Regions from separate parts of the Luteibacter sp. ME-Dv--P-043b genome, predicted to be linked through region 3. Evidence: predicted binding sites of a transcription regulator. Region 3 holds the regulator's gene; each other region holds the start of a gene.
What was found. Region 3 encodes FliA, which starts transcription of late flagellar genes. Its sites were predicted from a motif close to TAAAGTTTNNCNNNCNNNGGCCGATAA; they were not measured.
Positions count from the first base shown of each region.

Region 1: the regulator FliA is predicted to act here: its motif matches at 3,332-3,358, upstream of QRN34_RS03160 (chemotaxis protein CheW).
Region 2: the regulator FliA is predicted to act here: its motif matches at 7,351-7,377, upstream of QRN34_RS04660 (methyl-accepting chemotaxis protein).

Region 1 covers NZ_JARVRT010000005.1:28,936-39,345, reverse strand. Annotated here, with positions in the region: gene cheD (chemoreceptor glutamine deamidase CheD) at 1-79, opposite strand, end outside; gene QRN34_RS03170 (protein-glutamate O-methyltransferase) at 76-951, opposite strand; gene QRN34_RS03165 (methyl-accepting chemotaxis protein) at 954-2,681, opposite strand; gene QRN34_RS03160 (chemotaxis protein CheW) at 2,766-3,281, opposite strand; gene QRN34_RS03155 (chemotaxis protein CheA) at 3,685-5,661, opposite strand; gene QRN34_RS03150 (response regulator) at 5,712-6,074, opposite strand; gene QRN34_RS03145 (STAS domain-containing protein) at 6,085-6,402, opposite strand; gene QRN34_RS03140 (glucokinase) at 6,661-7,698, shown strand; gene QRN34_RS03135 (family 20 glycosylhydrolase) at 7,695-10,043, shown strand; gene QRN34_RS03130 (glycoside hydrolase family 3 protein) at 10,100-10,410, shown strand, end outside.
Region 2 covers NZ_JARVRT010000007.1:139,934-150,343, forward strand. Annotated here, with positions in the region: gene QRN34_RS04625 (hypothetical protein) at 49-273, shown strand; gene QRN34_RS04630 (hypothetical protein) at 381-725, shown strand; gene QRN34_RS04635 (hypothetical protein) at 830-1,210, shown strand; gene QRN34_RS04640 (hypothetical protein) at 1,336-1,623, shown strand; gene QRN34_RS04645 (hypothetical protein) at 1,666-2,463, opposite strand; gene QRN34_RS04650 (methyl-accepting chemotaxis protein) at 2,540-4,207, opposite strand; gene QRN34_RS04655 (alginate lyase family protein) at 4,343-5,365, opposite strand; gene QRN34_RS04660 (methyl-accepting chemotaxis protein) at 5,535-7,235, opposite strand; gene QRN34_RS04665 (MFS transporter) at 7,602-8,804, shown strand; gene QRN34_RS04670 (carboxylesterase family protein) at 8,807-10,408, opposite strand.
Region 3 covers NZ_JARVRT010000035.1:2,305-12,714, forward strand. Annotated here, with positions in the region: gene QRN34_RS16485 (FdhF/YdeP family oxidoreductase) at 1-228, shown strand, start outside; gene QRN34_RS16490 (DUF2802 domain-containing protein) at 287-691, opposite strand; gene QRN34_RS16495 (chemotaxis protein CheW) at 777-1,226, opposite strand; gene QRN34_RS16500 (chemotaxis protein CheW) at 1,223-1,795, opposite strand; gene QRN34_RS16505 (ParA family protein) at 1,795-2,604, opposite strand; gene motD (flagellar motor protein MotD) at 2,604-3,554, opposite strand; gene QRN34_RS16515 (flagellar motor protein) at 3,551-4,291, opposite strand; gene QRN34_RS16520 (chemotaxis protein CheA) at 4,291-6,366, opposite strand; gene QRN34_RS16525 (protein phosphatase CheZ) at 6,374-7,015, opposite strand; gene cheY (chemotaxis response regulator CheY) at 7,026-7,427, opposite strand; gene QRN34_RS16535 (RNA polymerase sigma factor FliA) at 7,484-8,215, opposite strand; gene QRN34_RS16540 (P-loop NTPase) at 8,212-9,087, opposite strand; gene flhF (flagellar biosynthesis protein FlhF) at 9,157-10,410, opposite strand, start outside.

The DNA.
Region 1 (10,410 bases), on a different contig from region 3:
TGTGTTCGAACCCCGGCAGCACCGCCTTGGGATCGAAATTGGCGAACGTCCTGGGCTGCGCAACGAAGGTGTCGCTCATGTGCGTTTCCGGTAGACCGTTCGACCGATCAGGTCGAAGTCCTCGGACAGTCCGTACATGGATTCCGAGTGACCGAGGAAGAGGTAGCCGCGGCTGTCCAGCATGCCGGCGTAGCGGGAGAACAGGCGCTGCTTGGTCGGCTTGTCGAAATAGATGACGACGTTGCGGCAGAAGATGGCGTCGAACTTGCCCTGCATGGGCCAGTCGTGGAGCAGGTTCAGCGGCTGGATGGTAACCAGCTCGCGTAACCGCGGGTGCACCTGGGCAAAGCCGTCGAACGAGCCCTCGCCACGCAGGAACCAGCGCTTGCGCCTGGCATCGCTCACGCCCGACAGGCGCTCGACCGGATAGACGCCCTTGCGACCGAATTCCAGCGCCTGGGGCGACAGATCGGTGGCGAGGATCTTCGCGTCGATCTGGATACCCGTACGCTCCATGGCCTCGGCCAGTACCATCGCGATGGCATAGGGTTCTTCACCGGTCGAGCAACCGGCGGACCAGATACGCAGGCGGCCACCGTTGCGTTTTTCCTCCAGCCAGCGCGGCAGGAGTTCGTCGACCAGCATGTCGTAGTGGTGCATCTCGCGGAAGAACGAAGTGACGTTGGTGCTGATGCAGCTGGCCAGTTCGCCCAGCTCGCCATCCGGATCGCGGCGCAGGAGGTCGCAATAGGCGGCAAAGCCGTCGAGCTGCAGCGTGCGCAGCCGCCGCAGCAGGCGCCCCTGGACCAGCTGGCGCTTGTGCTCGCCCAGGGAGATGCCGCAATGCTGCAGCACGAACTCGCGCAGGAAGGTGAACTCGGCGTCGCCGAGGTTCGGACCCGACGCGCTCGTCTGCGCGACGGTGTCGCTGGAATGGACGAGCGCGTTCATGATCAGAACTCCTTCCAGGCGCCTGTGTCGGCCGACTCGGCCGGGCGGGATGCGCGGGTGGCGGGTGCGGCGACAGGCGTGCTGCGCACCGCGGCAAAGACGGTTTCCATTTCCTGCTGCGTGGCGTCCTTGCGCGGCGCCTTGGCGGCGTGCGTGGAGGAGGCGACGTTGCCGGTAACGCGGAAGAACGAGACCTGGCGGCTGAGCTCGGTGGCCTGCTCGTGCATGGCACGCGCGGCCGCCGCGGATTCCTCGACCAGCGCGGCGTTCTGCTGGGTCATTTCGTCCATCTGCAGCACGGCATGGTTGACCTGGTCGATGCCGGCGGACTGCTCGGAGCTGGCCGCCGCGATCTCGGCGACGATGTCGGTCACCTTCTTCACGCTTTCGACGATCTCGGCCAGCGCCTTGCCCGACTGGTCGACCAGTTCCGAACCGGCCCTGACCTTGCTGGCGCTGTCGTTGATCAGGCCCTTGATCTCCTTGGCCGCACCCGCCGAACGCTGGGCGAGGTTGCGAACCTCGGTGGCGACCACGGCGAAGCCGCGACCCTGCTCACCGGCGCGGGCCGCTTCCACCGCGGCATTGAGCGCCAGGAGGTTGGTCTGGAAGGCGATTTCGTCGATGAGGCTGACGATGTCGGAAATCTTCTTGCTGGAGCTGTTGATCTCGCGCATGGCCACGACCGTCTGGGCGACCACTTCACCGCCCTTCTCCGCCTGCTCGCGGGCACCGCGGGCCAGCTGGTTGGCGTGGCTGGCGTTCTCGGCGTTCTGCTTGACCGTGGAGGTCATTTCTTCCATCGAGGACGCGGTCTGTTCCAGGCTGGAGGCCTGTTCCTGCGTGCGCTGGGAGAGGTCGTCGTTACCGCGCGAAATCTGCTGCGCGGCGGTGCTGACCGAACCGGAGCCGTGGCGCACCTCGGTCACGATGTCGCTGAGGCGCTCGTCCATGGCGCGGAACGCCGACTGCAGCTGGCCCAGTTCGTCGGTACGGGTGACCTTCACGTCGTGGCCCAGCTTGCCCTCGGAAATCTTGTTGGCGATGTCGACCGCCTCGTTGAGCGTGCGGATGACCGAACGGATCACCAGCACACCGATCAGCAGGCAGATCGCCAGGCCGATGGCGAGCGAGCCGATGCTCAGCGTGCGGATCAGCGCGTACTGCGAGGACTCGGTGGCGTAGATCTCGGAGGCTTCCTCACGCTTGGCCTCGATCAGCTTGGTCAGCTGCGACTGGCGATCCATCAGCAACGGGCGCACCTGCATTTCCAGGACGTCGGAAGCGCCTTCGTCGGCCTGCTTCAGCGCATCGACCATGTCGGCCTTGGCCTGGTCGTAATCGGACGCGGTGGCTTCCCACTTGTCGTAGAGCTTCTTGACGTTGGCCGACATCGGGATCTTGAGGAACTCGGCCTGCGTCTTGTCGATGTCCGCCTGGTACTTGTCGAACTCCGCCAGCTTCTGCTTCACCTGGTCGGCGTTGCTGACCTTGGTGCCGGCCTCGCCGAGCACCACGAACGACATCAGCGAATTGGTGGCGATGTGCGAGAGCATCTCCGAAGGTGCAAGTCCTTCCTGGTAGATCTTGCGCATGCCTTCGTTCTGGAAGTGCATGGCGCCCAGGCCTACGGCCGCGCCACCGAGCAACATGATCGTGAGCAGGCCGAGCACGCCGTAGAGACGACCGCGGACGGTCAATGCGGGCTTCTTGAACTTGAACTTCTTCATTACGATTCCAATCGGCAAGGTGCGGCAAAGGCAAACCGGGCATCGCGTGCCGCAGTAGCCGGGGCCACCGCGACAGGCTCAGGCTCAGGCGACGGCTTTGACATCCGTGGAGGCCAGGGCGGCTTCCAGCATCTGGGCGTCCTGCGGCTGAAGCAGGCGATCAACATCGAGCAGGAGGACCATGCGCTCCCCGACGGAGGTCAGGCCCTTGAGGTATTCGGTATCGACCGAGGTACCCATGTCGGGCACCGGGCGAATGCTGCCGGGGGCGACTTCCACCACGTCGGAGACGGCGTCGACCACCACCCCGAACTGGCGACCGTTGACCATCACGATGACGGTGACGGTGGTGGCCGTGTAATCCTCGCGATCCAGGCTGAAGCGCAGGCGCAGGTCCAGCACAGGGACGATGGCCCCGCGCAGGTTGAGCACGCCCAGCACGTAGGGCGGTGCCTGCGGGATGCGTGTGACGGCTGTCCAGCCGCGAATCTCGCGGACGGCAAGGATGTCCACCGCGTATTCCTCGTTGCCGAGGTTGACGGTGAGATATTGCGCGGCCTCTTCGGACGCGTCGATGGCGGTATTGGCTGCTTGGTTCATGTCGTTCCCACGGCGGATCGGATCGGCGGTTCGGGACCCCTTCCCTTGGGGTATCGGCTATCCCCAGCGGAGCTTGAGGGCCAATTTCAACGTGATGTGCGCGGATGTGAGCCAGGCAGGCCCGGGCGGGCGGCAGGCGTGGGACGCGCGGGTGCAGGACGGGCGCTTATGGGACCGGCGCGTCTGGTGCGGGCGCGTCTGGTGCGGGCGCGTCCGGGTCGGGCGCATGGGCGCCTGGGCGCATGTAGGAGCGCGCGTGCGCGCGCGACATGGTTTGAGGCCGTGAGCCCGGATCTGGCGCGCCAGCTCCGGGGTTATCGCGAGAAGATGTCGCGCGCGAGCGCGCGCTCCTACATACAGACATGCACCGCGGGGTGTGTGTGCCCCGTGGTGCCGGCCTGCGTCAGGCGGCCTTGCGGCGGGCCTGGAGGCGCACCAGGCCGGCGACGTCGGCGATCAGGGCGACCGAGCCATCCGCGAGGATGGTGGCGCCGGAGATGCCGCTGACCCGGCGGTAGTTCGCCTCGAGCGACTTGACGACCGCCTGTTGCTGGCCGATCAATTCGTCGACGAACAGGCCGATGCGGCTGCCCTCGCCTTCCACCACGATGACGATGCCCTCGTCGATGGTGCGGCGCTGACCTTCGCAGTTGAATACGTCGAACAGGCGGACGATGGGGAGCCACTGGTCGCGGAAGCGGAACAGCTCGCCGCCACCAGCCACGCTGCGCAGCGCATCGGGCTTGACCTGCACGGACTCCACGATCGACACCAGCGGCACGATGTAGGTTTCCTCGCCCACCGCCGCCGTCAGGCCGTCGATGATCGCGAGCGTAAGCGGCAGCGTGATGGTGAAGGTGGTGCCCCGGCCCTGCACGCTACGGATATTGACCGTGCCGCCCAGGTCCATGACGTTGCGGCGTACCACGTCCATGCCCACGCCACGGCCCGACAGGTCGGTGGTGGCGGCGGCGGTGGAGAAGCCCGCTTCGAAGATGAGGTCGGCCACGGCGTCGTCGGACAGGTGCTCGCCAGAGCTGATGATGCCGCGCGACACGGCCTTGGCGACGATGGCGTCGCGGTTGAGACCGGCGCCGTCGTCCGCCACTTCGACCACGATGGAGCCGCCGCGATGGAAAGCTTCCATGCGCAGCGTGCCGGTGTCGCCCTTGCCCGAGGCCAGGCGCTTGTCCGGCATCTCCAGGCCGTGATCGATCGCGTTGCGCACCAGATGGACCAGCGGATCGCCGATCTTTTCCAGCACGGTCTTGTCGAGTTCGGTGGTTTCGCCGCGCATGTCCAGCACGACTTTCTTGTCCAGCTTCTGGGCGAGGTCGCGGACCAGGCGCGGGAAGCGGTTGAACACCGTGCTGATGGGGAGCATGCGGATGCTCATCACGCTTTCCTGCAGCTCGCGGGTGTGCCGACCCAGCTGGGCCAGGCCCTGGCGGAACATTTCCAGCTGCGATTCGTCCACGCCGTCGTTGAACTGGGTGAGCATGGACTGGGTGATGACCAGCTCGCCGACCAGGTTGATCAGGACGTCGATCTTCTCGATGCCGACGCGGACCGAGCTGGATTCGCTGTTGACCGCGGGTTCGCGGACGGCGCGTGGCGCGGCGGCCGCAACCGGCGCGATGGCCTCGACGACAGGCGCGGCCACCGGTGCCGACAGGCGCGGCGTGGCCGTGAGGTCGCAGTCGCCGTCGACCCAGTCGAACACGCCTTCGACGGCGGCGCGCTTGGCGCCGGCGTCCAGGCTCAGCGTCCAGCCGAGGTAGGACGACTCGGCGTCCATGTCGGCCAGCGCGGGAAGCTTGCTGGTGTCACAGGTGACCGTGAGCGGGCCCATGGCCTCCAGCTCGCGGAACATGCGTGCCGGATCGTTGCCGGTCTTGAGCAGGTAATCGAACGGGCGGAACGCGATGTCCCAGCCTTCGATGGCTTCGACCGGTGCGGCGGCCTTGACCGCCACCGGCGCCACCGGGGCGCCCGAGACCATGGCCGACAACTCGGCCAGGAGCGCCTGGCTTTCCGGCGTGGCGGCCGGCTGGCCGGCCATCGACAGGGACAGCATGTCGCGCACCGTATCGCCCGAGCGCAGCAGCAATTCGACGACGGCCTTTTCCATCGGACGGCGGCCACTGCGGACCTCATCCATCAGGTTTTCGGCCACGTGCGTAAATGCCGCGACGTCGGTGAAACCGAACGTGGCCGCACCGCCCTTGATCGAATGGGCGGCACGGAACACGACGTTGATCAGTTCCGGGTCTTCGGCACCCTCGTCCAATGCGAGGAGCGCCTGCTCCATGGCGTCGAGACCGTCGAGGCTCTCTTCATGGAACGCCTTGTGGAATTGCGCCAGATCGACTTTGGACATGGGGGAACCCTGGATGACCGGAACGTGTAAGGAAGCGACTTGCGGAAAGATCAGCCGAGAACGCGGCCGACGGTGGCCAGCAGCTGCTCCGGATCGAACGGCTTGACCAGCCAGCCGGTGGCACCGGCGGCCTTGCCTTCCATCTTCTTTTCCGGATTGGACTCGGTGGTGAGCATGAGGATGGGCACGCCGCGGTAATCCGGACGGGTGCGGATCTCACGAACCATCGAGATGCCGTCCATCACCGGCATGTTCACGTCGGCGAGGATCAGGTCGAACTTGTGCACGGCGGCGGAATCGAGCGCCGCCTGGCCGTTGTCGGCCTCTTCGACGTCGTGACCGGCGCCACGCAGGGTGAAGGCGACCATGCTGCGCATGGAAGCCGAATCGTCTACCGCAAGAATCTTAGCCATCGAAGCACCTTCAGTTCACGCCGGCGTGGGCCGGCAGTTCAATCAGACTGTTGAGACCCAGCACGGCGACGCCGCGCTGGAGGGGATCGCTGACGCCTGTCCAGGTGACGGTGCGTCCTGCCGCCCGCGCATCGCGGGAAAACGCGGCAAGCAACTGTAGCGCCGCCGTGTCGACCTGGGCCACCGCGCTACCGTCGATACCGACCGGACCGCCACTGGCGAGCGCCGCCAACAGCGTATCGCGCAGCGCGGGGGCCGCGGCGATGCGCAGGTCGGCATCGAGTGCCAGCGCTGAGCTGGTGGCTTCTTTGGAGGATTTCTTGGCCATCGTCCGTACCATGGGGACCCCGTGGCGCAGATCGCCTGGGGTCGTTCGATGGGCTTATCGGCCCCACGGGGGAAAGCTTTAGGCGATGCGTCACCGGTTATGAAATCCACCGCCGACCATTGTGAAATTCACCCATCTTCACCAGTGAACATGATATTCATTGACAACGTTGTCATGGCGGAAAAAACTCGAACCGTATCGTCGCGCCGCATGACCTTTTTCGTCACGCGGCGATCGCCAGCAATCACGGGGTCAATGATGGGAACCTTCTCCAACCAGCCGGTCGTCACGGACATCGCGTCGGCGCGGCGCCCGGTGCTTGCGGCGGATGTCGGCGGCACGCACGCGCGCGTCGCGCTGGTCTATCCCCAGGGGCCAGCACAGGCGGCCGTCCAGCTGCTTTGCCACCGCCGCTACGTCGGCGCCGAATGGCCCAGCCTGGCCGCCATCCTAAAGGATTTCCTGGCGACCCATGCGTACCTGGCCCCGCTGGGGGTGGAGCGCTGCGCCATCGCCATCGCCGGGTATGTGCTGAATGACCAGGTCGCCAACAGCAACCTGCCGTGGCCGGTGGCGCTCGGCGATATCCGCGCCGTGGCGGGCGACGCGCTGGAGGTGGTCAACGACTTCGAGGCGGTGGCCTTCGCCAGCCAGTTCATCGACCCTGCCGAGGCGGTCGCCGTGCTCCCGGGCATCCCCGGTGGTACGCGCGGTCCCGTCGTGGTGATGGGACCGGGTACCGGGCTCGGCTCGGCCGTGCTGCTGCCGGGCGACGGGCAGGCCACGGTATTGCCCACGGAGGCGGGCCAGATCGCCTTCGCCCCCGGCGACGAGCGCGAGGCGGCCATTCTGCGCGTCCTGGCCCGAACCCGGCCTTACGTGTCGGTCGAGTCGCTGCTGTCGGGACCCGGCCTGCTGGCCACCTATCGCGCCCTCGCCGAACTGGACGAGCGGGACGCGCCGCTGGCCACCCCCGGCGAGGTGAGCGCGGCCGGCATGGCCGGTACCGATCCGACCGCGCATGCCGCGCTGGACGTCTTCTGCGCCGTACTGGGCGGTTTCGTCGGCGACCTGGCCATGCTCTACGGCGCGCAGGGTGGCGTATTCCTGGCCGGCGGCATCCTTCCCCAGATCAGCGACGTCGTCCTGGCCAGCCGGTTCCGCGAGCGCTTTTTCAACAAGGGCGTCATGCGACCTTTCCTGGAGCGCGTGCCGGTGTGGCTGGTGGAGCACGGTCACCTTGGCGTGCTGGGCGCGGCCACGATGCGCGCGGGCTCGCGGGTGGGCTCACGATGACCGTCGGCAGCAACGGCCGGAAGCCCGCAGCACGGCACCTTGGCCGCCGCCTGGCCCTGGCCGCCGCGCTGGCCTGCACCGGCGGCCTGGCGCACGCCGACGCGCTGCCGCTCATTCCCCTGCCCGCCGACATCCGGCAGACCGAAGGCTCGCTGGCCATCGACGCGCATACCGTCATTGCCTATGCGCCCGGCGATCGTGGCGCCGAAGCCGCCGCGGTCTACCTCGCCGCCGAACTGAAACGCAGCCGCGGCCTGTCCCTGACGCCCATCCCCACGCGGCAGCCACCCCATGGCGCGATCGTGCTGCGTACCGATCCGGCAACCCGCGTGACCCAGGCGGACGGCTACACCCTCGACATTACCGGCGACGGCGCCCGGATCGCCTCGCGCGGCGACGCGGGTCTTTTCTACGGTGCGGTCACCCTCTGGCAGCTGGCGAGCGCAGATGGCCAGCAGGGTGCGACACACGTCCCCGACGTCGCCATCCGTGACTGGCCGCGCTTTGCATGGCGCGGCCTGATGCTCGACGTCGCCCGGCATTTCCACGATGTGGCCGCGGTCAAGCAGGTGCTCGACGCCATGGCCGAGCACAAGCTCAACGTCTTCCACTGGCACCTCAGCGACGACCAGGGCTGGCGCATCCAGATCAGGCGTTACCCCCGCCTTACCGACGTGGGCGCCTGGCGAACGCCGCCGGGCGCGGGCACGTTCGGCGAGCCGGAGCGCTACGGCGGCTTCTACACCCAGGAGCAGATCCGCGACGTGGTGGCTTATGCCGCCGCCCGCCACATTACGGTGGTGCCGGAACTGGACATGCCCGGCCATGCACAGGCCGCGGTGGCCGCCTACCCCGAACTGGTCGGTGTCACCGGCGAGCACCCCGCGGTTTCCGTGGACTGGGGTGTCAATCCCTACCTCTACAACGTGGACGACAAGAGCTTTACCTTCATCGAGAACGTGCTCGACGAGGTGATGGCGTTGTTCCCGTCCACGTACATCCACCTGGGCGGCGACGAAGCGGTCAAGGACCAGTGGAAACAGTCGCCCGCCGTGCAGGCGAAGATGGCCTCACTGGGCATCAAAGATGAAAACGCCCTGCAAAGCTGGTTCACCGATCGCCTGGGCGATTACCTCGCCAAGCACGGCCGGCGCCTGATCGGCTGGGACGAGATCCTCGAAGGGGGGTTGCCGCGCACGGCCTCGGTGATGTCATGGCGCGGCGTCGAGGGTGCGGTGGCCGCGGCGAAGCAGGACCACGACGTGGTGCTCGCGCCCGCCGGCTGGATGTATTTCGACAACCTGCAGAGCGACCGCGCCGACGAACCCAACGGTCGTCTGTCCGTGCTCGACCTCAAGCGCGTCTATGGTTTCGAACCGGTGGATGCGTCGCTGACACCGGAACAGGCCCGGCATGTGCTGGGTACCGAGGCCACCCTCTGGAGCGAGTTCATTCCCTCTACTCGCCACATACAGCATGCACTGTTCCCGCGCCTGGATGCCATGGCGGAAATCGCCTGGTCGCCACGTGACGTGCGCAACTGGGACAGCTTCCTGCAGCGGCTGCCCGCGCAGGTGCGTCGCTATGCGGCACTGGACATCGACGCGTCGGATACCGCGTTCGCGCCGGGCATCCACCTCGACGAACCGGTGTCCGGCATCCTGCGCGCCGGCAAGGCCACGGTGCGGATCGACACCCAGGTGACGTTCGGCACGATCCGCTACACGACGGACGGCAGCCTGCCCGATACGCAGGCCAAGGCCTATGCCGCGCCCTTCGACGTGACGCTGCCGACCACCGTGCGCGCCGCGACCTTCGCCCCGGACGGCACGCGGATGGCCGCGGTACGCAGCCGCGTGATAGACCGCGACACGCTGCTGACCCGACGCACCGGCGAGCTGACGAAGTGTGCCGATGGCAGCCTGGGCCTGCGGATGCCGTTGTTGCCCGACCTGGGCGCGATGGACACCGCGGTGTTCGACATTGACCTATTCCACGCCTGCTGGGCCTACCCGGCCGCGCCGCTGGACGGCATCACCGGCATCCGCGTGGACGTGGCCCGGCTGGCCCGCAATTACGGCCTGGCGCACGAGCTGTCCAAGGTCGTGTCCTACCCGGCGAAAACCGCCTACGGCGAGCTGGAGATCCACCAGGACACCTGCGCGGGCCCGCTGCTGGCCTCCCTGCCCCTGCCACCGGGAAAATCCCTCGGCGAACGCTTCGTCCTGCAAGGCAAGCTGCCCGCGGTGCGTGGCGACCACGATCTGTGCCTGCGCAGCACCGCACCCATCACCGGCCCGCTTTACGGCCTGGGTTCGGTGAAACTGACCGGGCCGGCGCAGTGAGCGGCCGTCACGCGACGCGGCGTGTCGCAGCCGTCGCGGCCGCGTTGCTGCTGTGGGTGGGCCACGCCTCGGCCGTCACCCCGGCGGCGGCACCCGAGCAACGCGCCCGCGACCTGGTCTCGCGCATGAGCCTGGACGAGAAGGTAGCGCAGTTGCAGAGCGCGGCGCCGGCGATACCGCGGCTCGGCATTCCCGCCTACGAGTGGTGGAACGAAGGCCTGCACGGGGCGGCACGCGCGGGTTATGCCACGGTGTTTCCGCAGGCGATCGGCCTGGCCGCCAGCTGGAATCCCGACCTGCTGCAGCAGGTGGGCGAGGCGATAGCGCAGGAAGCGCGCGCACGCTTCGACGCCATCGGCGCGGGCCA
Region 2 (10,410 bases), on a different contig from region 3:
CCTCACCTTAGATAGTGAAAAGCAACAGCCTGGAAACACACGAAAATCATGGACTGGGTTCCCATACTCTTCATTACGTTCAAGGTGCTGGTTTTTGGCACGGGCATGTTCCTGGCCATCAAGTGGCATTACGAACAAGGAAAGAAGGGAAAGCAGGCCGAGAGGCGCGCGGTGCTACGCAAGGTCGGCGCGGTAGCCGTCATCTTCGTGCTGTTGCTTGCGGGCCTGCTGCTCGCCACTTTCGCCGTTGCCAGGAAACTCGGTTTGACCTGACCTGACCTGACCTGACCTTCGGCGGCGAACGTCAACGTCTCGGCCGTGTCTTCGCGCGCCGAAGTACGATCGGCGATACCATGCACGCCTGCCTTGAGGAGACAGACGTGGAACGCATACTGGTGGTGGCCTACCGACCCAACGCTGGCAAGCGGGAAGAACTTCTGGCGTTCCTGGCGGCACAGCATCGAAGAGGCCGGGAGCTGGGCCTGCTGGACGACATTCGCCCGCTGTTGGGCGAGGGCACGCATGGCGAAATCGTTTACATCGTTACCCTGCGATCCGGGACGGACGTCGACCGACTGTGGGAAGACCCTGTGTTTCAGGATCTCGATGCGAGCATGTCCATGATTGCCCGCATGGTCCCCCTGCAGACCCTCGACGAAGCAGCCGCATCGTACATGGATATGGCATCCCTACCGGTTCATGGCGGCACCGATATACCCCGCTAGGCGGACGGTCGGTGCACCAGCGTGCCACCGCGCAGGGGTGTCCGAACCATTCCCATCCGCCTGACGATGGGTTACAACGTCGCCCTTCCCCGTTGCCGAGCATCATGAATACCGAGAGCCTTCCTCCCATCGCGGTAGTGATCGAACCGCGCGCCACACTGGCCGATACCGTCGCCGATGCCCTGCGGAAGCGCGGCTACGAGGTATATGTGGCATCGACGCACTCCGGGGGCGCCAAGGCCGTGATCGCCGATGCCCAGGTGGACTTCCTCATCGCCGCCGTGCCGGCACCGGGTGAGGATCGCAGCGGCGCCTACCTTGCCGATGCGAGGGCTCGAAACACGGCACTGAAAACGGTGGTCATGCTCTCGGATCCGCTGGAGGACGCTACGGACGCGCCCCTGGGCGCCATCAAGCTCGTCAAGCCATTCACCGTGAACATACTGGAAGAAGCCATCGAGCAGGCCATCAACATCGTCCTGTGAGTCCACCCTGGAGGGGATGCAGTCCACAGGAAACGATGCGCAAATTCCGGCCATACGCCGAAATTTGACGACTGCTTCGCAATCGCCATGTCAACTATGGGCTGTCGAAACGTAGGAAACGAGACATGGAGCGGATGGTGGGCGACTGGATACTCGAAACGACCGAAATGGCCGAAGGCGCCATTGCCATGAACCGTGCCCTGCTGGATGCCGATCTCCAGGAAGCACGCTTCCGGGCCAAGCTGCTCCAGTTTCAGGCGGTCGCCAGCGGGGACGAGACACTACAGAACGCCACGGGCCTGGTCGTCAGGTTGCTCGGCCCGCCGGGTTCCGCGCCGGGCTGGGGTTGCGGCGCCGCGATGCTGGCCGTGAGCACCCGCCTGGGCGACCGACTGGCAGAGCACGTGGCCTGATGCTATCCGGTGCCATCGCGCATCGCGGTCCCGGATGCGCCGTTATTCCCGGTGTTTGTCGAGCCATTCGACAATACGTGACACCACGTCCTGCTCGATACCGTAGTAACCATGCGGCGTCAGCGAACCGCACGCCTTGCCGGATTTAGCCGTCCCACCTGCCACATCCAGCACGCGAACGTCGGGGCTGGCGGACATGGCCGCAGCAATCTTCGGAGCAGCATCGGGGGGCGCCACGTCGCAACGATCGTCACGGTTGGCGACCACCAGCGCGGGAACCCGCACATCCTGCGGATCGGCGCTGAACACCGTTTCGCCACTGCCGCCCATCACGGACACGGACTCGGTCAGCACGACACCTGACACGCTGCCGCGCTTCGCATGGGCCGCCCCGTTCATGGCGGCGATCGAACCCTGGCTGGTGCCCAGGAGAAACACCGGCCCACCCAGGTTCTTCTGCGCGAAGGCGACAAGGTCGGCGACCAGACCAGCGTATCGGGGCGAACTGCGCATGCCGCGCAGGTTGGCACGATCCACGGTATCCGGAATGACCACCGAATAGCCACGGCTCGTCCACAGCGCGCGCGTGCGGACGACGAAGTTGTGGTCGTGACGCAGGTCGCCATCGCCCTCCAGACCCACGTCACCCGCGCCACCGGGGAACATGACGATCGTTCCCTTGGGGTGCTCGGCCTTAGAGGTCAACACGCGCTGTGTCTGACCGGTGGACAGCCGCAGGTTCGCCACCATGTCATCGGCCCGCACGGGGCCGGACAAGGCGGCGATGGCGAGGCACGCCGCGGCTAGCAGCGATGCCGTGGAAGTCTTGAAGTCGGTCATGTCTCGGTCCACCCGTGTACGGGCCATCCCCCATTCTGCGCCCGTGAGACTTTCCCGTGGCTTGCTGCCCCAGGGCTCAGAACTCGCGCCACATGGCATCCGCCGGCAGGGCGGCCACGGTTGCGCTCGCGCGTTGCGGCGACGGTGCGATGGCGACGGCAACGGGGATCCGCTTGCCCTCGCCTTCCGCCTGGCTGGCCCGCGTCGTCTCGTTGGCAAAGCGGAAGACGGCCACCTGTTTCATCAACGCGTCGGCCAGTTCACTGGCCTGCTGGCTGGCCGCACTCGCCTCTTCGACCAGGGCCGCGTTTTGTTGCGTGACCGAGTCGAGATCGGTGACGGCCTGGTTGACCTGGTCGATACCGGCTGCCTGCTCCGCGTTGGCGGCAGCAATTTCACCGATGAAGGTAGCGACCTTGACGGCACCCGACTCCATCTCGGCCAGTGCCTGCGCCGTGCGCGTCACCAGGGCGACGCCTTCACTGACCCGGTCGCTGCTCGTGGCGATCAGCGACTTGATGTCCTTGGCCGCCACGGCGCTTTGCTGGGCAAGGCGACGCACTTCGGCCGCCACGACCGAGAAGCCCCGGCCGTGGTCGCCGGCGCGTGCTGCCTCGACGGCGGCATTGAGCGCGAGCAGGTTGGTCTGGAACGCGATCTCGTCGATGACGGCGACGATCCCTTCGATCTTTCCGCTCGCGACGCTCGCACGATCCATCGCACTGCTCGTCTCGCCGGCCAGCACGCGCGTGGACACCGCTTTCTCCGTCAGCACCTGGGCAAGGTTGCGCGCCGCCGAAGCGCTGGTGGCGTTCTGCCGCACCGAGGCCGTCATCTCCTCCATGGACGCAGCCGTTTCCTCGAGCGACGACGCCTGCTCCTGGGTCCGCGACGAAAGCTCGTCGTTACCGGCGGCAATGTCCCTGGCGGCGTGACTGACCTGCTGGGCGTTGTCCCTGACCGTCCGGACGATGCCGGCCAGGGTCGTGTCCATGGTAGCCAGCGACCGCAGCGTGTCGCTGACCTCGTCCCTGCCCTGCACGTCCAGCTCGTGGCCCAGCTCACCCTCGCTGATGCGGCTGGCCAGCTCACGGGCTCGGACCAGGGGACCCATGACGGACCGCGCAAGCAACACGCCGGCAACGATCAGGACGATGAGCGAGGCGATGACCACGACGGTCACCGCCGTCATGACCGCGTGTTCCCTGCGAGCGGCCGTCGCATACGCTTCGGCCGCAGCGTCGATGTTGATCTTGACGATGGCATCGATCGCCTTGGACTCCTCTCCGAACGCCGGCCCCATCGTTCCCAGCATGAAGTCGACGGCGGCCGTGTGTTGTCCGGCGGCCATGAGCGGTTCGAGCTTGTCCTTGAGGACACGGGCCCGGGATCGTGCCGCGATGAATGCCCTGGCAGCGACGTCCTCGGCGGGCGAGCTCACCATGGCCGGGTAGTAGTGTGACCAGGCCGCATCCATCTTTCGCACCGCTTCCGCGTTGGCCGCCTGTTCTTCCGTCACCGCCTCGACCGTGCCTTTGAGCAGCGCACGGTTCAGCCCGGTGCGCGTTTCATTGAACAGGTTCCGGACGGTTGCCACATCGACAATGGGCAGAAGCGAGGTCTGGTAGATCGCGTTGAGCTGGAGGTCGGTCTCGCGCAGTGCATAGAGACCGCCGGCACCCAGCCCGAAAGCGACGAGGACGGCAACGCTGACGAGCAGGACGATACGCTGGCGAATGGTCATGAAGAGGGTCGGCTCCTAAAGGTTTCCCCCTTAACGGCGACGCCGCATACCGCTGAAGACAATTCGTTTAAATTGGCAATATCGATTTATTTGAAGTTCAATCTAACGTAAGCCCGGTGAAAGGTATCGTTCATCCTACCGTCGGCAGGGAAGCGCATAGGCCCACAACCATCGCGGCGGCTCTGGCGCAAGTTTTTGCGCCACATCCGCGTAGCGTGTGTCCAGCAAGCTGGCCGACCAGTACAGCGCACGAGCGTTGCCTGTATCCCACGACCCGGAGAAACCCGGAAGCCCCGCCTTGGCGCGCGCGGCATCGAACTTCACCGACGAATGCACGAACTCTTCGTGGCTGCGCTTCCCTTCCGCATACGGCAGCAGCCAGTCGAGTCCGGCCGCGAGCGTCTGTCCGTCATGGCCGGGCAAGCGCAACCAATCCTCACCGCGCGAGCGCGCGGCCACCGCTGCCAGGGTCAAGGGCTCCAGGTCATAGGTGACGTAATGCAGCGCATCGCGCTCGGCGAAATCGATGACTTCCCCACCCGGCTTCATGTTGATCGACAGCTGCCGGACGAAGGCCGCACGCGCACGCGCGAAAAGCGCATCGTCGTTCACCGCCACAGCCGCCAGCACAGCCAGCTTCACGCGATGGCTCTGCCAGTTGTTGCTCCAGATACCATGCGGATCGCCCACGTGCGTATCCATCTGGTCCAGGTAGCCGCTGCCGAGGCGACGAATGAAATCGCGGGTTTGGCGGGCGACATCGGCGGGAAGATCGGGTGCGGTCAATCGGTACGCGGCGATGAGATGACCCAGGCCGGTCTCGTCGATCGGATCGAACGATGGCCGGTACACGCGTGTCCATGCGTCGAGATACGTCGCCAGTCGATCCAGCGAGGCACGATCCCGCGTGTTACGCCACGCCAGGGCAAGATCGAGCATGTAGCCGAAGTCGCGCACGGCGGCGGCGGAGGCGTCGTGGATGCCGGTGTGCGGCAGCGTGCCCTCGGTATGGATCACCGGCATGGCCTGCGGCCTGTCCGCCGGCGCGGCGGCAACCGCGTGCGCCAGGGATGCCGCGGAAGGCGGTGGCGCGGCAAGGCACAGGGCGGGGCTGGACGTGGCAGCGGTAGCGGTAGCGAGCAACAAGGCAGCGATCATGGCCGGAAACCTTACATGTCATTGATACGGGACACGGAAGCTGCAAGGAGTACCGGCCGGCCCCTTTCATCCCCCTTACGTCAGCACCATGCGCGGCACGCAAAAAGCCGCAGGCGCGTCGAGTAGACGCGCCTGCGGCTTCATGCAAGAACGGAAGGGATCCGTTGCCTCAGAACTCGCGCCACTGCCCGGCAGCAAGCGCGGGCTGGGCGACCGCCACCAGCGCGGCTTCCCGGACGGTGCTTGCCACGGGTGCCTTGACCGGCCGGGCCGTCGTCACCGCCGCGGGGGCGGAGCTCTGGACCGTAGCGGCATCCGCCAGCTTGAAGAAGGACACCTGGCGCGTCAGTTCCTGCGCCAGTTCCAGCGCCTGGCGGCTGGCGGCACTGGCTTCCTCGACCAGGGCGGCGTTCTGCTGGGTCACGTCGTCGAGGGACGCCACGGCGACATTGACCTGCTCCACGCCGGCGGACTGCTCCTGCGAGGCGGAGGAGATCTCGTTGACGATGTCGGCGACTTTGGTCGCGCTGCTGCCGATCTCGACCAGCGCCTTGCCGGTACGGTTCACCAGGTCCGAGCCCGTGCTCACGCGCTCCACCGTCGTGCCGATCAACACCTTGATGTCCTTGGCGGCCGACGCGCTGCGCTGGGCAAGGTTGCGCACTTCCGCGGCCACGACCGCGAAGCCGCGGCCCTGTTCGCCCGCACGCGCCGCTTCCACGGCCGCGTTCAGGGCCAGGAGGTTGGTCTGGAAGGCGATTTCGTCGATCAGCACCGCGATCTCGCCGATGTTCCGGCTGGCCTCGGTGATCTGCTTCATCGCTTCCACGGCTTCCTCGGCCACCGCGCCGCCACTCTTGGCTTCGTTGCGCAGGCCCTGGGAAATCTGCCGGGCGAGCGCGGCGCCCTCCGCGTTCTGCTTCACCGTGGAGGACATCTCCTCCATCGACGCGGCCGTTTCCTCGAGCGAGGACGCCTGCTCCTGGGTGCGGTTGGACAGGTCGTCGTTGCCGGCCGAGATGTCACGCGCCGCGTGTTCGACCTGCAGGGCATTTTCGCGCACGGAGCCGACGATGCGCGCGAGGTTTTCGTCCATGGTGTGCAGCGCGTTGAGCATGCGGCCCAGGTCGTCGCTGCGGCTGACCGCGAAGGATTCGCCCAGGTGCCCTTCCGCGATGCGCGTCGTGACGGAAGAGGCGCTTTCCAGCGGTGTCAGGATGCTGCGCACCAGCACGGTGGCGACACCGATGATGGCCAGGATGGCGAGCAGGCCGCCGCCCAGCAGGATGACGTTGGTGCGCGCACGCGTCGCCGTGGCTTCCGCCGAACGCTGGTCAAGGAGGGCCGTCTCGGCACCTACGAACTTGCCCAGCAGGTCGCGCATCTCGTCCATGTGCGCCTTGCCCTTGCCCTGACGCTCATAGGCGAGCGCTTCCGGGCTGGACCCGCCCGACGCGGCCTGCTGCTTCTGCAGCGCGATCACCGGGTCGATGGCGCCAGCGATCCACGCGCGATAGCCCGTGTCGAGGTCGGTAAGACGGCGCTGCTGCTCCGCATTGTCGACGGTGAGGCTGCGGAGCTGGCCGAACGCGTCCGCGTAGGCCGCCTGGCCGTTTCGCAGCGGCTCCAGCGACGCATCCTTGCCGGTGACGAGGTAACCCCGTTCGCCGGTCTCGATGTTGACCAGGGCGTTGAGCAGGGAGCCCTCCACGCGCAGCACCTGGTTCGTGTGCAGGTCCATGCGCGTGCTCTGGGCCATGGCCTGGAGCGCGCCGTAGACGATACCGACGAGCACGATCACCACGAGGGCGATCGATGCGAAGCCGCCGAAGATCAGCTTGTTTCGTGATGCGAGTTTGAAGAGTTGCATGGTGCCCCCTGGGCAGACTGAGCGCAGGCCACGGATCTGGCCGAAATGCCGACAAACGCGGATAGCGTGAGCGAATCCTGGCCCGTTCCCTGGGACGCCACCGGCCGTATGAACGTTATCGGCAGAATTCACCGCACCTTGACGATAAATACGCATAACCGGCAAATTCGCCATTTCCGGTTGCCGAAGAAGTCCGTTCGGCCGCGCGCTTTGCGCCCGGATCGCACCGACTTGCCACGGGTGGGTTGCCATTGCCTGATGTCGTGGTCGGGCCGTCCAGGGGCCAGCACCTGGGCGCACCGGCTGCCCTGGCCGTGGTCGGGCCGTCTTCTTGTCGACGATTTGGCCACCTGGGTACCATGCGGGATGCCCGCCTCCACCGACCTCGCCCCGACGACACGCGCATCGGGCACACCGGCCGACACACGCCCGCGCAGCCTCGTGGCGGCCTGTCTCGCGCACGCGCTGCACGACGGCTACACCGATGGCCTCTACGCGTTTCTCCCCGTCTGGCAGGCCCAGTTCGGCCTGTCGTACGCCGCCCTGGCTCTCCTCCGTTCGCTTTACTACGCCATCATGGGTGGCCTGCAGATGCCGGCCGACCGCCTTCTGCGGACGGCCTCCCCACGCACGGCGCTGGTGCTGGCCACGGTACTTGCCGCCATCGGGATGGCGGTGATGGCGTCGCCGACGGGCTTCGCCGGGCTTTGTCTCGGGCTGGTCATCGCCGGCATCGGCTCCAGCATCCAGCACCCACGGGCGTCCACGCTGATCACCGACGCCTATGGCGCGGGATCGCGCAAGCCGCTGGGGATCTACAATTTCTCCGGCGACCTGGGCAAGGCCATCCTGCCGGCCATCGTCGCGCTGCTGATTCCCCTGCTGGCGTGGCGCCCCGTGCTCGTCCTCATGGCGATCCTCGGCGCGGGCGTCTCGATGGCGTTGTTCGCGTTGGCTCCTTCCACGCGAGCGGGCGGGGACAGCACATCCGCCGCGCGGCACGGCGAACGTCGCAACGGCTTCGGCGTGCTGATGGCGATCGGCGTCCTGGATACCGCGACCCGCATGGGCTACCTGCTCTTCCTGCCGTTCCTCGTCCACGGGAAAGGCGGCGATTCCCCGATGGTCGGCCTGTGTCTCGCGCTGGTTTTCATCGGTGGTGCGCTCGGCAAGGCCACGTGCGGCTGGCTGGGCGACCGCGTGGGCGTGGTCGGCACGGTCGTGCTGACGGAAGCGGCGACTGCGGCTTTCATCGTGGCGACGCTGGTCACGCCCCTGTGGGCCACCCTCGTGCTGCTGCCGTTGCTCGGCATCGTACTGAACGGCACCTCTTCCGTGCTCTATGGCACGGTGCCGGAGCTATCCGACGGCGATACCGGTCGGGCCTTCGCCCTCTTCTACACCGGCGTCATCGGCTCGGGCGGTATCGCGCCCATCCTTTACGGCCTCATCGCCGACCACAGCAGCCGCGTCGTCGGCATGATCGCCGCGGCAGGCACCGCCCTGGCCATCCTGCCGCTGGTACGGCGGTTGCGCCCCCACCTCGTGACGCCGATCGGCCGCGCCTGACGCTACAGGCCGATCGTGTCCCAGAACGCGCAACCCACCCGCGGCACGCCCTCGTCCACCGGGGTTCGCGACGGCCCGTAGAGCACATTGGCCGGCGCGCCCTCCGGCGTGCCATCCAGGCGGCCGGTGCGCGCGAAGGTGGCCCAGTCCTTCTGCATGCGGTCGGACAGTGCCTGCTGCGCCGGGCTGAAGCGGGCGGGGTCCGCCAGTGCCCAGCGGGTCTGGAACAGGTACACGATCTCGGACGCGTGGTACGCGCCCAGGTCGGCCTTGCGCGACAGCGCGAACGGCGCCTGCGGGTCCGTGAACGCGTAACGCCAGGTCGGCGTGGCGCGGGCCAGCATGGTCGACAGCGACAGCGTCGGGCAGGCGAAGACGCCATCGGTCACGGCCGCCGCATACGCGTCACGCAACGAGGGATACCGCGCGGCCGGGTAGGCCCTGGCCACCGCGTCGGCGTGAGCGCCGAACGTGCTGGCCATGCGTGCGTCGTAATCGCGGCGGTCATTGAGCTGGCCCAGCTTGCCGAGCAGGAAACCGAAGAGCCGCCCCTCGTCGGCGTTGTTGCCGATGAGCACCGGCACGTGGGCGAAGTGGCCCCGGGCGAACGCCTCGCGCGGTGCTTCCGGAAGCACGCTGTCGCCGGCTATGAAGTTCCATGCATGCGGTCCCAGCACGCCGCGCGAGGGTGCCAGCGCCGCGTTCACGCCGCGCGGCGACAGGCGCCGCAGGCAGGCCACCGCATCCGCTCCCGTGCAGCCGAGCTCAGCCGCGTAGCGCAGGCCGCCCGCGTCGGCGTCGGCCACCGGCACGGTCGACTCGTTCAGCGTGCAGGGGCCGCTCTGTACGATCGCGCGCTGGAACAGGCCCCGTGCGCCCGGTGCCACCAGCTGCGCGCAGACGCTCCACGCCCCGGCGGATTCGCCGAACAGAGTGACGTTGCCGGGATCGCCGCCGAACCGGGTAATGTTGTCGCGCACCCAGCGCAAGGCGGCCTGCTGGTCGAGCAACCCCAGGTTGGCCGCACCGCCGGCCTCGGCATGCAGCGCCGGATGGGCCAGGAAGCCCAGGGCCGCCAGCCGGTAGTTCACTGCCACGGTGACGACGTCCTGCCGGCGTGCCAGCACGCTGGGGTCGTATTGGCGGTTGGCACCGAGCACGAGCGCACCGCCATAGATCCACACCATCACCGGCTTGCGATCGCCGGGCTTCGCGGTCGACGGCGTATAGATATTGAGGTTGAGGCAATCCTCGTCGCCGATCACCAGCCAGTGGCTCGCCTTGCCGGTCTGTGCGCCGGGGCTGAGGTTCTGCACGCACTGATGGCCAAGCGTCGCGGCATCGCGCGGCGTTTGCCAAGGCACCGCCGGCAACGGCTCACGCCAACGCAGGGCGCCGACGGGCGCACGCGCATAGGGGATGCCGAGATAAGCCTGCCCCTCCGCCGAGGTCACGCCAATCACGGGCCCGCTCGCCGTCATCACCGTCGCTGCGGCATGCCGGTCCGCACGGGTGATATGCGTTGCCGCACCCGGTGGCGCACGGCAGCCGGCAACGGCGAACATCACCAACAGCGGAAGAAGCCATGAACCGGAGCGTGGCATCG
Region 3 (10,410 bases):
CAGGTCGTATCGCTCGTCGGAGATGCCGGCGACGCGGCATCGCGCGCCGTGGCCGGGCTGACGGTCACGCCGTTCAACCTGCCGTCCGGTTGCGTCGGCGGTTACTACCCCGAGATGAATCCGCTGATGCCGCTGTGGTACCACGACGTGGCGTCGAAGACGCCCGCGGCGAAAGGCGTACCGGTGCGTATTCTCGCCGCCACGCCGGCCGGGCACGTTACCGCCTGATAGTCGGCCTGGTCGTCGGGACGCGCGCCGACCGGGCCGCGTCCCGCGTTGCCGGGTGTCAGCGCGCCGCGTGCAGGCGATGCAGCAGCTCGGCCTCGGTAAGGGAGATGCCGCAGGTTTCGGCAATGTCCTTCGGCGTGGCGCCCTGCCGCGCCAGGCGCTGGGCCAGGGCCAGCGAACGGTCGCTGGTGCTGCCCGGTTCGGAGGCCAGCGTGACCGTGGGTGCATGGCGCACCTGCTCTTCGATATCCCCCAGGCGGTTTTCCAGCCGCCGCAGCATCGTATTGAGCGTATCGGGGGCGATCACGGGGTCCGCGGGCGCCGTGGGTGGCGGCACCGGCTCGGCCACGGGCGTCGCTGCCGGGGTCATGGCCGCCCTACCCAGCCGGCGAAACACCAGCAACAGGCCCAGCAGGTTGACGAGGGCCAGTCCGACGAGGACGTATCCGACGATGGGGTTCATGCGGTAAGGCTCCCGGTATGAGCGCGGACACGTTAGCGCAACGCGGCGGCGCTGCCTACCGACGCCGCAGCTGACGCCGCTCGCGTCAGCTGCGGCAGAGCCGCGCCACGTCGATCAGCGCGATGAACCCGTCGTCGCGGGTGATGACGCCGGTGACCGGATCGTCGCGCCGGTCGGCACGGCCAGGCGGCGGCACGTCCACGTCGACGGCATCGAACTGCAGCATGTCGCCGATCACGTCGATGAGCATGCCGACGATGCTGCCGCTATCGTCGAACACGATGACGCGGTGGGTATCCTCCGCGCCGGGCTCCACGTGGCCGTCCAGGCCGAAACGGCGCCGGCCGTCCAGCACGGGGACGATCTGGCCACGCAGGTTGACGATGCCCAGCACGTCCGCCGGCCCGCCGGGCACCGGCGTGATGTCGCCCGGGCGGATCACTTCGCGCACGCTGGCCAGGGGCACCGCATAACGTTGGCCCTTGAGCGAGAAACCCAGCCAGGTGCCCTGGCCGTTGCCTTGTGAGTCGGTCACGGATCCAGCTCCTTTTCCAGCCATTCGATCAGCGCGATGGTATCCACCACGCCGCATTTGGGATCTTGCGACATGCCGGCCAGCCACGGCCGGGTGGTCGCACCATGGCGCCATTGGATGACGTCCGTATGGAGTTCCACCGGTTCGTCCACGACGATGCAGGCCAGCGCCCAGCCGCGCTCGCCGAGCAGCACCAGGGTGGATGCCAGCGCGCCGGCCATGTCCGGGGAAAGGATGGCCGCAAGATCGGCCACCCGTGCTTCACCGCCAGGATGACGCCACCGGCCCAGGCAGATCGGATTGGGCGTGTTCGGCGGCGACAACGGCGGAATGGGCAGCACGTGGCTGACCTCGGCCATCGGCACGGCCAGCTTCACGCCAGCCGCGATGCACAGCAGATAGCGGGCGTCCACACGTGGGCCGACGGGCTGCGAGGGTGCATTGCGCCAGGTTTCGATGGCCACCACCGCGCCGCGCGTTTCGGGAACGGCCGGCGGCGCGACGGCCGGTGTCAGCAGTTCGGCCAGGTAGTCGGCCACCACCTGTTCGGCGTCCTGCTTGGCACGCATCACGCTGCCGCGCCGGTGGTGCTGGTGGCGACGGGTGCCTCGCGCGCGGGCAGGCGCAACTCGTCGAGTAACTGCCGATACGCCAGGCCGCCGCGTTTCGCGGCCGGCCACGACGCCAGCGGAATACCCGCCGCGCTGGCCTCGCGAATCTGCGTGTCGGTAGGGATCACGGCTTCGCTCACGCTGTCGCCGTACTGTTCGCGCAACTGCGCGAGGCAGGCACGCGAGGCGTGGGTGCGCGCGTCGTAGAGAGTGGGCACGATGGTGCGCGGCAGCGGCCGGCCGCGCGAGCGTTCGATCATCGACAGGCTGCGCAGCATGCGCTCGAGGCCGGCAAGCGCCAGGGCCTCGGTCTGCGTAGGCACCACCAGGCGATCGCTCGCCGCCAGGGCGTTGACCATCAGCACGCCCAGGGTCGGCGGGCAGTCGAGCAATACATGGTCGAAATCGGGTGCCAGTTCCGCGAGCGCCTGCGACAACACCAGGCCCTGCCCGGCACGCGTGCCCAGCTGGCGATCCAGCGTGATCATGGCGGCCGAGGCCGGCAGTACGCTCAGTCGATGCCACTGGGTGGCATGCACCAGCGTGCGCACCGGCAGGGGGATGGCGTTGCCGCTGGTGCCGAACAGGTCGTAGACGCTGCCATGCGTGCCACCTTCGACCCCGATGTAGCCGGAGAGCGAGGCGTGCGGGTCCATGTCGATCAACAAGGTGCGCTCGCCAGCCGCCGCCAGCAGGCTGCCCAGCGCCACCGTCGTGGTGGTCTTGCCCACCCCGCCCTTCTGGTTGGCGATCGCCCAGGTCTGCATCAGCGATTGGCCTCGCTCGGGGCCAGGTGCGCGGTATCGCTGTAGAAACGGGCGGGCGCGGCCTTGTCGCTCATCACCACGATCAGCACGCGCCGGTTGCGGTTGCGGCCGTCGTCGGTGTCGTTGGCCACGATGGGACGGAACTCGCCCCAGCCGATGATGCCCACGCGATGCGGATCGACACCCATGGTGGTCAACAGCCGCGCCACGGTGGCGGCGCGCGCCGCCGACAGTTCCCAGTTGGACGGGAACGTGGGCGTGGCGATGGGGGTGTTGTCGGTGTAGCCCTCGATGCGCATGGCATTGGGAAACGGCGCGAGGATGCCGGCCAGCTTGCGCAGGACTTCGTCGGCGGGCGGTTGCAGCTTCGCCACGCCCACGGGAAAAAGCATGTCCGTCTTGACCTCGATCTCGAGCCAGTCCGGCGTCTGCCGCACATTGACCAGGCTCTTGTCGATCAGGGGCTTCATGGCCCGCTTCACCTCGTCGGATATCTGACTGAGGCTGGCGTCGTTCGTCTTGCCGACGCTGGCCGTGTCGGCCGCAGCCGGCACCGCGACGGAGGACACGGAGGCGACGGAGGCTGCCGGGGCGATGTTGGCCTTCGTGCCGTCCTGGCGCTGCGCGGCAGCACCTTCGTGGCCCGGCAACGGCAGGTTTCGCGGCGGCACGGGCACGTCGATGCGCGCGATGGGCGCGGCGGCCGGCGCGCGTGACTGGTTGGGCAGCGGCACCTGCGCCGGCGTGGCCTCGCGGATCGGCTCGATCACCTTGCCGGTACCGTTGAAAGCCTCGTTGATGGACTGGGCCATCACCTTGAACTTGGTCTCGTTGACCGCCGACACGGCGTACATCACCACGAACAGGGCGAGCAGCAACGTGATCAGATCGCCGTAGGGGATAGCCCAGCGCTCGTGATTGATGTGCTCTTCGTGGTGGCGACGCTTCACGTCAGGAACCCCTGCAACTTGCTCTCGATGTGCCGCGGGTTGTCACCCTGGGCGATCGAGACCAGGCCTTCGACGAGGATCTCGCGCATCTGCGAACGGCGACGCGCCAGGCCCTTCAGTCGCGAGGCCATCGGCAGGGCCAGCAGGTTGGCCAGCCCGATGCCGTAGATGGTGGCAACGAAGGCCGCGGCGATGCCGTGCCCGAGCTTGCTGGGGTCGGCCAGGTTCTGCATGACCGACATCAGGCCCATGACGGCGCCGATGATGCCCATCGTCGGGGAATAGGCGCCGGCGTTCTCGTAGACCTTGGCTGCCTCGATGTCGTTGTGCTCGCGCGCGAGCACTTCCACTTCCAGGACCGAACGCATGGCGTCGGGCTCGGTGCCGTCCACCAGCAGCTGAAGCCCCTTACGGATGAAGGGGTCCGACTCGCGCTCGATCGAGGGTTCCAGCCCGAGCAGGCCGGTGCGCCGGGATATCTCGCTCCAACCGACGATGCGGCCGACGAGGTCCTCCGACTCGATGTCGGGCGGACGGTAGACCCAGGGCAGCATGCTCCAGGCACGCTTGAGCACGGGCCCCGGTGTCTGCACCAGCAGCGCGGCCAGCGTGCCGAGGAAGACGATGACGAAGGCCGCCGGGTTCCACAGGGCGTCGAGGCTGGAGCCCTTGAGGATGGTCCCCACGATGATGACCACGAAGGCCAGGATCGTGCCGACGACGCTGACGATATCCATCAGACCGCCATGCGCAGCGACGGCAAGACCTGCCCGCTGTCGTCGGCCAGGCCGGACAGGTCGAGTACCAGCGAAATCCGCCCGTCGCCCGTGATGGTGGCACCCGCCACGCCGGGTACGTCCTTGAGGAACGGGCCGAGCGGCTTGGCCATGACGTCCTCGCGGCCGAGCACTTCGTCGACCAGGCAACCCAGGGTCTGGTGACCGATCTGCACGACGACCACGTGGCCGCCCTTGCCGCCGGTGCCGGCCCAGTGGCCGAGGTCGGCCAGCGGCAGCGCGCGCTGGCGGTGTGCCGCGACGATGCGGCCGTCCAGTTCCTGGATCTGCCCGGGCACCAGCTCGAATACCTCGCTGACGTTGGACAGCGGCAGCGACAGCAACCGATGCCCCACGCGTACCATCAGTACACGCATGATCGCCAGCGTGAGCGGCACGGAGAGGCGCACGGTGCTGCCGTGGCCCACGCGCGAATCGATGGACAGCGTGCCGCCCAGTTCGACGATCTTGGTCTTGACCACGTCCATGCCGACGCCGCGGCCGGAGATGTCCGATACCTGGCTGGCCGTGGAGAAACCGGGCCGGAAAACGATCTCGTAGCACTCGCGCTCGTCCAGGCGTGCGGCCTGCTCGGCATCCATCAGGCCCTTCTCGACCGCCTTGCGCCGGAGCACTTCGGGATCCATGCCCTTGCCGTCGTCGGTGACGGTGATGACGATGCGGTCGCCATACTGGCCGGCCGCCAGGCGCACGGTGCCCAGGCGCGGCTTGCCTTCGGCCGCACGCGCATCGGGCATCTCCACGCCGTGGTCCACCGCATTGCGCAGCAGGTGGACCAGGGGATCGGCCAGGGCCTCGACCACGGTGCGGTCGATGTCGGTGTCCTCGCCTTCCGTGACCAGCTCGATTTCCTTGCCGAGCTGGCGGGCAAGGTCGCGAACGATGCGCGGAAAACGGGAAAACAGCTTGCCGACCGGTTGCATGCGCATGCGCAGCACGGCGTTCTGCAGGTCTTCGGCGACGCGCTCCAGCTCGCCGATGGCGCGCTCCATCGGATCGTTGCCGCCGCGCGGCGCCAGGCTGGTGAGGCGGTTGCGCACCAGCACCAGTTCGCCCGCCGCGTCGACCAGGCTGTCCAGGCGGTGGGTGTCCACACGCACGGTGGTGTCGGCGGTGGAAGAAGCGCGCTTCTCCGCGCTGGCGGCCGGGGCAGGAGCCGGGGCAGACGCGACGGGTGAAGCTGCGGCAGGCGCAGCGGCAACCGGCACCGCAACGGAGGGAACCGCAACGGCGACGGGAGCCGTCGGCGGCACGATCGCGCCCGGTGCGGCCGCACCGTGCAGGGAATCCAGCAGCGCCTCGAACTCGTCGTCGCTGATGGCGTCGTTGTTCGCCACGGGCGCCGGGGCCACGGCAACGACCGGGGCGGGCGGCGGCGGAGCGGACGCACCCTCGGCGCCGGGCGCACCGGTGCCGTAGAGCGAGTCGAGCAGGGCTTCGAATTCGTCGTCGTTGATCGTGCCCGACGGTGCCGCCGGCGTGCGATCGGTGCGGGCGGCGTCGAGCATCGCCTCGAACTCGTCCTCGATCGGGTCGTACGGCTTCTGCGGGCCGGGGGCTGCCGCGGTCGCCGTCGACGTGGCGGCCGCCGAGATCGGCACGGCAAGCGCCACCGGCGGCGCAGACACGGCGCGACCGGGGATCAGCAGGCGATCGAGCAGCGAACGCGGTGCGGGCTCGATCGGCACGCCGCCGTCGGCGGCACGCATCATGTCGTTGAGCAGGTCGAGCGATTCGAGCAGCGCGTCCATATAGGCGGCGTGCAGCACGATCACCCCGTTGCGGGCCTCGTTGAGCAGATCCTCGCCACGATGGCACAGCTCGACCATGGCGTTGAGGCCAAGGAAGCCCGCCCCGCCTTTCACCGTGTGGAAGGCACGGAACACCGCGTTAAGCAGCTCCACGTCGTGCGGAGAGGCTTCGAGATCCACGAGCTGTTCGCCCAGGCTCTCGAGCAATTCGCGCGCTTCGATCAGGAAGACATTGAGCAGCTCGTTGTCCAGCTCCACGCTCATAGGGTACTCAGAAACCGAATTCGCTGAGGAGCCGGTCCACTTCGTCCTGGCTGACCTTCTCGGCGGCCGGCGCATTACCGCCCGCGAGCGAACCGGTGAGTCGGACCAGCTCGACGAGCGAGGATTCGACCTTGGCCATGAAGGCCTCGACCTGGGCCACACGCTGACCGGAAAGATCCTGCCAGGACTGCGCCTCGACCATCTCGCCCAGCCCGATATCGCAGCTTTGCGCGAAGTCGCCGACACGCACGGCCAGTGCCGTGGCGTGGGTGCCGAACGCCGGATCGGCGTGATCCAGCACCAGAATCTCATCGGCCTGCTTGGCCAGCGCCTGAGCCTGCGGACGCAGCTTCTCGCTGAAGTCCAGCGTGCGATGGGCCGCCGTGGAGCTCATTTCCAGCACATCACGCAGATGCTTGCGCGCATCGCTCATGTTGCCCGGCACGCCATCGGTGGAGATGTCGGAGGCCAGGCGACGCGCGGATTCGTGCAGGTCGCGTGCGAGGTGGCCCAGCGCCAGGAACAGGTGCTGCTCGCGGCTGCGGATCAGGTCGTCGAGCGCTTTCTCGAACGCCGCCGAGTCGTCGGCATCGAGCAGTTCACGCAACTGGGGGGCCACGTCCTGGCCGGGGGAAAGCATCGTGTTCATCGTCATTCCCTCAGCCCGCTGCCGCGGCAAGTCGTTCGAATATCTTGTCGAGCTTTTCCTTCAGCGTCACCGCCGTGAAGGGCTTGACCACGTAACCGTTCACGCCGCTCTGCGCGGCGGCGATGATCTGGTCGCGGTTGTTTTCCGCGGTGACCATCAACACGGGCATGGACTTCAACGCCGCATCCGCGCGAATGGCGCGAAGCAGGTCGATGCCCGTCATGTTGGGCATGTTCCAGTCGGTAACGACCAGGTCGATGGGCTGCGCGCGCAGCAGCGCGAGCGCCGCGTTGCCGTCTTCGGCCTCCTGGATGAGCGTGTTGGTGAAACCCAACTCGACCAGGAGGTTCCTGACGATGCGCCGCATGGTGGAAAAATCGTCCACCACGAGGATCTTCATGTTCTTGTCCAAAACTGCTCTCCGCCTCGTACGCTTTTTTCTTTACCGGCGACGGCACCGCGATGCCGTCACTGCTTGTCTTTCCAACCCGACATGCGTGCGCGGAGGCGAATCAGGGCCTGGCCATGGATCTGGCACACCCGCGACTCGCTCACACCCAGCACCGCACCGATTTCCTTCAGGTTGAGCTCTTCATCGTAGTACAGGGACATGACCAGCTTCTCGCGTTCCGGCAACCCGTCGATCGAATGGGCCAACGCGTCGCGCAGGCCGTTCTTCTCGAAGTTGCCTTCCGGACCGGCGGCGTCCGGGTCCGCCACGTCGATCGCCGCGCCTTCGTCGCCTTCCGGCGCCGTCAGGCTGAGCAACCGCGCGCTCGCCGCGTCGGCCAGGATCTGGTTGTACTCCATGGCGTCGATGCCCAGCCGCTTCATCACTTCCGCGTCTTCGGCGTCGCCACCCGTCTCGTTCTCGATCTGTCTCGTTACCTCCGCCACCTCGCGCAGCTTCCGATGGACGGAGCGCGGGGTCCAGTCCGTCTTGCGCAGTTCGTCCAGCATGGCGCCACGAATGCGGATTCCCGCATAGGTCTCGAAGCTGGCCGCGCGAGTCGGCGAGTAATTCCTCGCCGCCTCCAGCAGCCCGATCATCCCGGCCTGCATCAGGTCGTTCGCATCCACGCTCGGCGGCAGGCGACCCATCAGGTGATAGGCGATCCGGCGCACCAGCGGGGCATGCGTCCTGACCAGCTGGTCGGCCGAAACCTTTGTTACTTCAAGGTATTCGCTTGCAACACTCACAGTGGCAGCCCTCCCCCCATGTGGTTCCGTTCGGCGAAAAAGCCGATGCGGCCCTGCACCCGGGGTTCGGGTTCACCCCATGTATCGACCGACCGGGCAAGATTCTTGAATCCCACGGCCGAACGGCTGCTCGGCCAGGCGTCGACCACGGCCGACTGGCGGCGGATGGCCTGTCGCAGGTACTCGTCGTGCGGCACCATGCCCATGAAGTCCAGGGACACGTCCAGGAAGCGATTGGTCACGCGGGCCAGCTTCTCGAACAGCTGGCGGCCTTCCTGGGCGTGGCGGACCATGTTGGCCACGATGCGGAAGCGGTTGACGTCGAATTCGCGGCTCATCACCTTGATCAGCGCGTAGGCGTCGGTCAGCGAGGCCGGCTCGTCGCAGACCACCACCACCACCTCGTCCGACGCGGCGGCGAACATCGAGACGCTGTCGGAGATGCCGGCCGCGGTGTCGACGATCAGGTATTCGGGGGCCACGGGGTATTCGTCGAACGCGCGGATCACCGCGGCGTGCTCGATGTTCGGCAGCTGCGCCATGCGGCGCGCGCCCGAGGTGGCGGGGATCACCTTCAAGCCGTGGTTGGCATGGAGGATCAGGTCCTCGATGCGGCACTCGCCCTCGAGCATGTGACCCAGGTGGCGCGTGGGCTGCAGGCCGAGGAGCACGTCGATGTTGGCCATGGCCAGGTCCGCGTCCAGCAGGACCACGTCGCGCCCGCCCATGGACAGCGCCATGCCCAGGTTGACCGCCACCGTGGTCTTGCCCACGCCGCCCTTGCCGCCCGCGATCGCGATGCTGCGGGTCGGGCGACGGTCGGCAAGCCAGTTGAGTCCGGCGGCCTGGGTGGAATCGACGTGTGTGCTCATGAAGGAATTCACTGCCGTGAAAGGGTGTGCGGATGCGGATGCCGTAGTCACGTTACTTCAGTTCCGGGGTCAGGCGAGGGCGGGCGTGGCGGCGAAGCCGAAACGGTCGGCGAGGATCGCGTCGTCCGGTACGTCGTTGCGCTGCCTGACCAGTTGGGCCGCAAGGCAGACGAGCTTGCGCGCGTCCGCCGAGGCGATGTCTTCCGGCACGCGCTGGCCGTCGGTGGTGTAGTCCAGCGGCATGCCGTGCCGGATGACGGCCGAGAGGGCGCCACCGATCAGCGGCGCCTCGTCGAGCTTGGTCAGGATCGCGGCCTGCGGGGACAGCGGCGCGTAGGCGCGCACGGCGTTGTCGATCGCCTGCGCCTGGGCGTTCGCCGCGAGCACCAGGCACACGCGTACTTCGGTCATCGCGCGCAGCGTTTCGAACTGCTGCTGCAGCTTGGGGTCATTGCCGGCCAGGCCGGCGGTGTCGATCAGCACCGTGTGCTTGCCGCGCAACTGCAGCAGCACGTTGCGCAGGCTCTGCGCGTCGTGGGCGTTGTAGACACGCACGCCCAGCAGGCGGCCGTAATGTTCAAGCTGCGCGCCGGCACCGATGCGGTACTGGTCGGCGCTGATCAGGGCGACGTTGGATGCGCCGTGACGCAGCACCGCACGGGCGGCCAGCTTGGCGATGGTGGTGGTCTTGCCCACGCCGGTGGTGCCGACCAGTGCGGTGACCGCGCTGCCGGCCGTGTCGGCGTTGCGCCCGCTGGTGCGGATGTTGCGCGAGAGGATGCCCAGCGGCAGGTAACGGGCCTGCTCCGGGGTCATGCCCGGCGGCAGTTCGGCACACAGCGCGCGGGCCACGTCGCCGTCGATACCAAGACGGGTCATCTCGCGCAGCACGCGGGCACGCAGCGGCTGCTCGCGGTCCATCTGGTTCCAGGCCAGCGTCGACAGCTGCACTTCCAGCATCTCGCGCAGGTTGTTGATCTCGGCGCGCACGCCGTTGACGGCGGCGTCGTTGTTCGCGGCGTGCGGACCGGTCGTGGCGGCGCGCACCACGTCGGCGACGCTGGCGGCCAGCGCGGCGCTGGACTGGCGCTGCGGCGCATTCGGATGCAGGCCCTGCGGCGCCATCGTGGAGGCCGGTGCCGGACCGCCGCGCACGACGCGCTCGACGGCGGCGGCGGTCGCGGCCTTGGCCTGATCGATGCGGGCGGCGAAGTCGTGTTCGCGACGCGCCCGCACCGGGGTTTCCTCGCGTGCCGTCTCGCGCGCCGCCGGCGTTTCGCCACCGAAGCCCGCTTCACGCACCAGCGCTTCGTCGTAGTCCAG